One region of the Oceanobacillus kimchii X50 genome, then DNA from elsewhere that is predicted to be linked to it. Evidence: predicted binding sites of a transcription regulator. Region 1 holds the regulator's gene; the other holds the start of a gene.
The links. The regulator Rex, encoded in region 1, represses fermentation and respiration genes when NADH is low (regulators of the CRP and FNR family bind a similar motif). The targets are predictions, from matches to a motif close to TTGTGAAATATTTCACAA.

Region 1 (4,361 bases):
CCTACAATTAGACTAAGTAAACCTATCAGCGCTATCGTCAAAAGCTAACAACCTCCATGGTTTTTTATTAAATTTTTATCCGGAAATATGCCATCACTTAGACAGTCCGCATATATAAAAAAACAGGCAAGTTTAAACTTACCTGTTGATAATTATAAACGAAAATAAATATTTTTTCAATTATCTAACTCTTCCAAACTTGTCCATTGCTCTAATAAGTCATCAAGTTTTTGTTTGGACGTGTTTGTTTCTTCTGTTAGCTCTAATGCTTTTTCGTGATCTTCATACACTTCTGGTAACGTCATTTGTTCTTCTAAATGTGCAATATGCTCTTCTGTGGATTCAATTTGTTTTTCAAGTTCAGCAATCTGTCTTTTTCGCTTTCTTTCTTCACTTTGTTTCTGTTTTTCTTCTTTAAAGTTTCTTTTTTTATCAGAAACAGTTACTGATTGAACAGCGTTTTCCATCTGAAGACGAGCAAGTTCTGCTTCTTCTGCTTTTTTCTCTAAATAATAATCATAGTCACCAAGATACATTTTAATTCCTTGTGGACTCATTTCAGCTACTTGGTCTGCGATTCGATTAATAAAATAACGATCATGCGAAACAAATATAATCGTGCCAGGAAAATCAGCTAATGCACCTTCTAACACTTCTTTACTATCAATGTCTAAGTGGTTCGTTGGTTCATCTAGAATAAGCAAATTTGCTTTTTGCATTTTTAATTTAGATAATGCTAAACGTGATTTTTCTCCACCACTTAATGCAGATACTGGCTTTAACACGTCATCGCCAGAGAATAAGAAATTACCTAGAATCGTACGAATATCTTTTTCGTTCACTAGAGGATACTCATCCCACAATTCTTGAAGCACAGTTTTATTCGAGTGAAGTTCGGTTTGTTCCTGATCATAGTAGCCAACTTGTACATTCGTCCCTAATTGAATATCTCCTTCGAAAGGAAACTCTTTTTCCACAATAGTCTTTAATAACGTTGTTTTTCCAATTCCATTCGGGCCAACTAATGCGATACGGTCTCCGCGATTTGCATGGAGATGAACATGGCGAAATGTAGGGTCTTGTTGTTCTTCATATCGAAAACCCAAATCAGAGATTTTCAACACATCATTTCCACTACGACGATTAATCTGAAATGACATCGAAGCGGATGATTCATCCCCCATTGGACGATCCATTCTTTCCATTTTTTCTAATTGCTTTCGTCTACTTTGTGCTCGTTTTGTCGTGGAAGCACGAACGATATTTTTTTGAATAAATTCTTCCATTCGTTTAATATCCGTTTGTTGTTTTTCATATTCTTTCATTTCTTGTTCGAAATTGAGTGCTTTTTGTTCTAAGTATTTACTGTAGGTACCGTGATATTTTTTAGAATGATGTCTAGAAATTTCATAAACTATAGAAACCGTTCTATCAAGAAAATAACGGTCGTGGGAAACAATCACAATAGCACCAGGGTAATTAACGAGATAACCTTCTAACCATGTAAGTGTATCAATGTCCAGATGGTTTGTAGGCTCATCGAGGATGAGTAATTGAGGTTTTTGTAGCAATAATTTACCGAGAGCAAGTCTTGTTTTTTGCCCACCACTTAATTCGTTAATCGGTGCTCGATAATCGTAATCTCCAAATGAGAGTCCAGTAAGTACCGATTTTATATCCGATTCATACGTATAACCACCATCTGATTGATAGCGAACTTGTAAGTCATCATATTCCTTTAAAATTAGTTGGTAACTAGCATCATCCACTGCAGTAGGATCTGCCATTTTTGTTTCTAATTCACGTAACTTTTTCTCCATTTGTTTTAAATGGGAAAACACATCTTCCATTTCATTCCAAATGGTTTTTCCTGATTCCAATTTCATATGTTGCGACAGGTAACCATAGGTAAGGTCTTTCGGTTTGAAAAACTCTCCTTCATCATAAGGGATTTCATTTGCCATTATTTTTAGCAATGTCGATTTTCCTGCACCATTTCTCCCGACGATGGCAATTCGATCTTGGTCTTTTATTTCTACTTTTATATTAGACAAAATCTCTTCTGTGCCAAAAGATTTTGATATTCCGTTTAATTGCATCAGTATCATTTTATTGTCACCTCATATTACTAGTTTAGCTTATCGCCATAGAAGGGACAATATTATTGTGAAAAATGTCACGACTTCTAAGGATAAATCTGTTAAAATAAATATAGTATGATAATTATTCTAAGCATTGAAAAGAGGAAGGTCGTATGGAACAAAACAAGATTCCGCAAGCAACTGCAAAACGCTTGCCATTATATTATCGTTTCATTAACAACTTAAATCAACAAGGAAAAAAGCGTGTATCATCAAAAGAATTAAGTGAAGCGGTTAAAGTAGATTCCGCAACCATTCGCAGAGATTTCTCTTACTTCGGTGCACTAGGTAAAAAAGGATACGGATACAATGTCGAATATTTATTAGGATTTTTTAAACGTACGTTAGATCAACATGAAATAACAGAAGTAGCATTAATAGGTGTTGGAAATTTAGGTACAGCTTTCTTACATTATAATTTTATGAAAAATAATAATATCCGTATTACCATTGCATTTGATGCTGATGAGAATAAGGTAGGCACCGATATCGGAGGAGTTCCAGTCTATCATATTGACGAACTAGGGGAAAGATTAAAGGACACAGAGGTTGCGATTTTAACGATACCTGCAGATGAAGCAGATGCGATTGCCAATCAACTGGTCGATCATGGTGTTAATGGTATATTAAACTTTACCCCAGCAAGAATTACAGTACCAAGTCATATTCGTGTGCATCATATTGATTTAGCGATTGAACTTCAATCACTTGTGTATTTTCTTAAACATTATTCATTACAGTAATTATTTCATTATTTTAAATCGATTATTATGTAAGCGTTTGTTGAAATTTGCTTAAAGAAAAAGTAGACTGCATCTCAGTCTACTTTTTCTTTTTTATTTTATTGTGATAACCAAACATCTTAAAAGAACAAAAGAAGCATAAAGCAGAGACTGCTGAAAAAATCAATGTAACGGAATTCCAAACGGTGCTCTCCTTACTTTGAACCCCAAAGTATATAAAAGCTATTCCAACCAGAAAGTATAGAATTGCTCTTATTAAATAAGGATGTTTCATGGATTAACCTCCAAAGAATATCATTTGCATCTCATCTAACATTCGCTGCAGTTCCTCAGGATCAATATTATATTGCATTAACACAACAAAGGAGTTCATTGCTGCGTGAACGATGATAGGCACAATGATACGTTTTGTTTTTACATAAAGGAAAGCAAAAACAAATCCCATGGATGCATAAATAAGAATATGCGTAGGGTCTAAGTGAATAAAGCCAAATATGACTGCTGATAGTAACCCTGCGAAAAAGAAATTCATCCGTTTATATAGCTCTCCAAAGATAATTTTTCGGAATATGATTTCTTCCAAAATCGGAGCTAAAATAGCCGGGACGATCATAAATATCGGTGCTGCTCGAGTAATATCCATAATTTGTTGTGTGTTCTCTGAACCAGGATCAATCCCTAAAGCTATTTCGATTTGGGCAGCAATACCTTGCGCGAATAAAGCCATAAAGAAACCAGCGATGGACCAAAGTATTATGCTTTCAATGCCTGCTGCATTATCATTTCGCATTTGCATATCTGGTTTTAGAAGATATAGCGTAATGAGTACCGCTAATCCAAAGGAAAATATTGACCAATAAATCGTTGCATCCATTAAAGATAAGTCTAAAACGACCGCTAAAATTGGGGCGAAGAGAGCCCCTGAAAGCTGCATAATAATATATGTAAGAATGACATACCAATATCTGCGACTCAAATAAAACGCTCCTTTATCATGTACTGTATTAATTACTATAGTTTAACATATGCATATATAGTTATTATAATCAGAACACGCTATTAAATGAAAAGAAAATGAAGTATTATTTTTCTATAACTGAGTACTACATATGTTGAATAAAAAATATAATTTCTTCACTCTTTTTTGCTTGCATTTTTTTATAGAATTAATTATTATAATAATTGTGATTAGCACTCAACTGTGAAGAGTGCTAATAAAATAAAATGATATCGAATTAAGGAGGCATTTCTACATGATTAAACCATTAGGAGATCGTGTTGTTATCGAACTTGTTGAACAAGAAGAAACAACTGCAAGCGGAATCGTACTTCCAGACTCTGCAAAGGAAAAACCGCAGGAAGGGAAAGTAGTAGCAGTTGGTTCTGGACGTGTAGAAAATGGAGAAAAGATCGCTCTTGAAGTTTCAGAAGGAGATCGTATCATTTTTTCTAAATTTGCTGGTACAGAAGTGAAATA
Region 2 (4,361 bases), 1.6 Mb from region 1:
ATATAAGTGCCTTTTCTCAACACAGACTTCCCCATTTTCAGCCAACTCTACAATAAGAAAGCCTTTTTTATGATTTTCTTCTGATATAGAATATTTCAAAGGAGATCCAGAATAACGGATTTTTTCATCTAATACATAATGCGCTTGATGGAGATGTCCCAGTGCTGTATAGTCAAATATTTTAAAATGATGTGCATCTACATATTCTGCTCCACCTATGGAAAGCGGACGTTCCGAATCACTTGTATTCTCACGTTCTTCACCAAATGGCGTGACAAAAGCATGTCCAATAGCGACATGCCTTGCATGAGGAGCCATATTTTCACGAATTTTATTTATTATATATTTTGCAGCATCATCATGTGTAATGATCTCGTCATTTTTAAAAATAGTGCGCACCGTACTAGGATCCGTATAAGGAATAAAATGAAAATGTACTTCCCCAAAAGAATCTTTCAAAATGACTGGTTCTAATTCTGTTGATAATTTACCGGTAACATGGTAACCGTTCTCTTTCATTAATCCACTTCCAAAATGTAGCCTTCCAGGACTATCATGGTTTCCAGCAATTGCTAATACCGGAATATTAAGTCCATGGATTATTTTATCTAATGTCTTGTCTAATAAGTGTACTGCGTCAACTGGAGGAACTGCTCGATCATAGAGGTCTCCCGCAATAATTACTACATCCGGTTGTTCCTTTTCAACTTCCGCAACAAATTGATTTAGTATATAATTTTGGTCTTCTGTCATATAAATTCCTTGAACCAGCTTTCCCAAATGCCAATCTGCAGTATGGAATATTTTCATTATTTCACTCCTAGCATAAGTTCTTTTTTTGTATGTAACAGAAAGTAAAGTAATGACCTACTCTAACAACATTTAAGCGGGGGGGGGGGAATATAACCCCCCACTAATTTTAGCTCCCCTTTATAATAATCCTTCTTGCTCAAATAAATAACGATAAGGAATATCTAAAAATATATACCGTCCATCTGTAAGCGGATAAGAATATGTACGGATTAATTCCGACTTATCTATATCCGTATACAGATCAGAAAGTAAACCTTTCTTCTCTAAGTTCATCCTCATTACATTTTCAAAGAAATAAGGTCGCCAACTCCAGTTTTTATTTAAACCTTCTTTAACCAGTTTCCACGTATCTTCTTGATCTTTTTCTGCGTTGGAAGAAAGTTGAATACCTTCCTCATTACAAATATAAACCCGAAATGCGAATTCTTTACATGCCTTACCTACATTTAATATAAATTCGTCATAGTTATCTGTTAAAGTCGATTGTGTTAAAATACTAGTAAACGTAGCATGTATTTTTTCTAGAAGTTCCAGTTGCGCTTTCCCCTTTTTTCGTTCATATGTAACGAATTGCTTAAAACTAACTTGAATGACTGATTTACAGCTATCAACTTCTACAAAATCATTTTGAGGATGAATTAAGTACCTACCTTGATAGTATTGGCCCCCACTTCTCCATGCATAATTAAATTGATTATAATTATTAATTCCTTTAAACAGGAGAGACGCACCAATTTTGCGTGACAACATGGAAATTGCATGATAGACATCTTTGTATAGATGAGGTAGTAAATCATCCTTTAGAAAACTTGTATCTACTTTTAATACATTTGGATGTAATGTAGCTAATTGGTCAAGGATACCATTTGGATTTTCCAGTTGAATACTAACTTTTACGCCTAATGTTTTTAAATATTTTATTAGGTTGGATAGTTGATCCATATCTTTAGGAAATGCAGTGTCTTTCACTTCTAATATAATTTCATTTAATTTTAATCCTATTGATTGGTATTCTTCAAGTATTGCAAGTAATGCTTCACCGTTGTTTCGTACAAGTAAATCAGCGTCATAGTAGAAAGATAGAAAACTTTTATCTTGCTTTTCAAGCTTATTTTCTATAGCTTTACGCTGAAGATAAGTATTTACTTCAATACGAAATTCATCCGGAATGGATACATCATCAAAAAACCAATCCATACGTTGTAACTTCCCATGCTTATTTTGAAAATAAGCAATCACTTCATATCCAATGATCATTTGCGTATCTGCGCTGACGATCGCTTTATAATAAGGAAGTAATTGGTCCATATCTAACATTACATCTAACGGATCCATATCTAATCCCCCTTTAGACTATTATATCACAGCAAACAAGTACCTCTCTTCCTTTTTAACTCATAATCATGTCAAGTGTTCTGTTACATTTTTTTTAGTTACCATACAAAATCCACATATTAATGAACATTTTGTGAAGCATTTCTCAAACTCTTGTTATTTTAGTTTACGAGTATTAATATTGTCACTGACATGTTAACTTGATAGGATTTAGAATACTATCCATAAACATACCGATGAAAGGGGTATCTACATGAATAAAAAGTGGGCCTATATAATGTTATTAACAGCAACAGCCTTATTTTTAGCAGGTTGTGAACCATTACTCGTACTTGATCCTAAGGGGCCACAAGCAGCAACGACCGCAAATGTTATATGGATTTCAATTATAACGATGGCATTAATTGTAATTGTTGTGATGGTAATGCTAGCAATTGTTTTGTTTAAGTATAGAGCTTCAAAACAAAGTGACGATTATGAGCCACCACACATAGAAGGAAGTCCTGTTGTAGAAGGAATTATTGTTGGTGTTCCAGTATTAATAGTAGCATTCTTAGCAGTTGTTTCTGTAATATCTACGTATCAAGTAGAGTCTGTACCAGAAGGGTATAAAGATGACGAACCTTTAGTTATTTATGCTTCATCTTCAAACTGGAAATGGCATTTTAGTTATCCAGAACAAGACATTGAAACTGTAAACTATGTATTTATACCACAGGATAGAAATGTAGAATTTAGATTATATTCTCATAGTACAATCTCTAGTTTCTGGGTTCCTCAACTAGCTGGACAAAAATATGCGATGGCTGACATGGTAAATACATTGAATGTAGTCGCTGATCATTCAGGCGATTTTGTAGGAAGAAACTCTAACTTTAATGGTGAAGGTTTTGCGGAAAATATGTTTAATGTAACAGTTATGCCTCATGACGAATTCGACACTTGGGTAGAGGAAATTCATGCTACAGCAGATCCTCTTACTGAAGAAAAATTTGAAGAAATATTAGAACCAGGTCATCTCGGTCAAATGACATTCACAGGAACACATCAAGAATTTAAACCTGCTCCTGAAGGTGAGAACAGTCCACATAATCACGGACCATCCGATTCTAATGACGAAGGACACCATCATCACTAATTTATAAGATTCATGCAACAAGAGCATCGAAAGGAGATTCATAAATATGAATATATTAGAAAGATTTGCCATTCCTCCGCATGACGATCCGATGCTTTATGCATCCCTGGTTGCCATTGCACTTGTTTCTATAGCAGTTGTTGTAGGTATTACCTACTTCAAGAAATGGGGATATCTTTGGAACGAATGGTTGACTACCGTTGACCATAAACGTATAGGAATTATGTATATAATTTCAGCACTTCTAATGCTTTTCCGTGGTGGTGCTGATGGAGTTATGATGCGTCTACAAACTTCAGTTCCTGATAACAGTTTCTTAGATGCACAACACTATAATGAAATATTTACTACCCATGGTGTGGTTATGATTTTCTTCATGGCCATGGCATTTATTATTGGTTTAATGAACTATGTTATTCCATTGCAAATTGGTGCGCGAGATGTTGCATTCCCTCGCTTAAACGCACTAAGTTTCTGGCTATACTTTGCTGGTGCAATGTTATTCAATATTTCCTTCGTAGTCGGAGGATCACCTGATGCTGGATGGACAAATTATTATCCACTAGCAGGACCAGAGTTTAGTGAACATGTTGGTGTTAACTACTACAACTGGGCATTACAGATATCTGGTATCGGTACACTGATGACTGGTATTAACTTTGTAGTCACGATTATAAAAATGCGTGCACCAGGTATGAAATTGATGAAAATGCCAATGTTCACTTGGTCTGCATTAATTACAAATATAATTATTGTATTTGCATTCCCTGTTTTAACAATTGCCCTATTAATGGGTACTCTTGACCGTCAGTTCTTTACGAATTTCTTTACAACATCTGATGGCGGTATGGATATGATGTGGGCAAACCTATTCTGGATATGGGGACACCCAGAAGTATATATTTTGATATTACCGGCATTTGGTATTTACAGTCAGATTATCTCGACATTCTCTCAAAGAAACTTATATGGTTATAAATCGATGGTAGCTTCCATGGTTATTATCTCACTATTATCCTTTGTTGTTTGGGTTCACCATTTCTTTACAATGGGTCAAGGTGCACTTACAAATAGT

Region 2: the regulator Rex is predicted to act here: its motif matches at 2,280-2,297, upstream of qoxA (cytochrome aa3 quinol oxidase subunit II).

The regions. Positions count from the first base shown of each region.
Region 1 is NZ_CM001792.1:642,184-646,544, forward strand. Features, by position in the region: gene C794_RS03610 (transporter associated domain-containing protein) at 1-41, opposite strand, end outside; gene C794_RS03615 (ABC-F family ATP-binding cassette domain-containing protein) at 177-2,108, opposite strand; gene C794_RS03620 (redox-sensing transcriptional repressor Rex) at 2,255-2,884, shown strand; gene C794_RS21150 (YdiK family protein) at 2,964-3,158, opposite strand; gene C794_RS03630 (CPBP family intramembrane glutamic endopeptidase) at 3,162-3,860, opposite strand; gene groES (co-chaperone GroES) at 4,138-4,361, shown strand, end outside.
Region 2 is NZ_CM001792.1:2,281,467-2,285,827, forward strand. Features, by position in the region: gene C794_RS11905 (exonuclease SbcCD subunit D) at 1-810, opposite strand, end outside; gene C794_RS11910 (EAL domain-containing protein) at 931-2,148, opposite strand; gene qoxA (cytochrome aa3 quinol oxidase subunit II) at 2,402-3,286, shown strand; gene qoxB (cytochrome aa3 quinol oxidase subunit I) at 3,333-4,361, shown strand, end outside.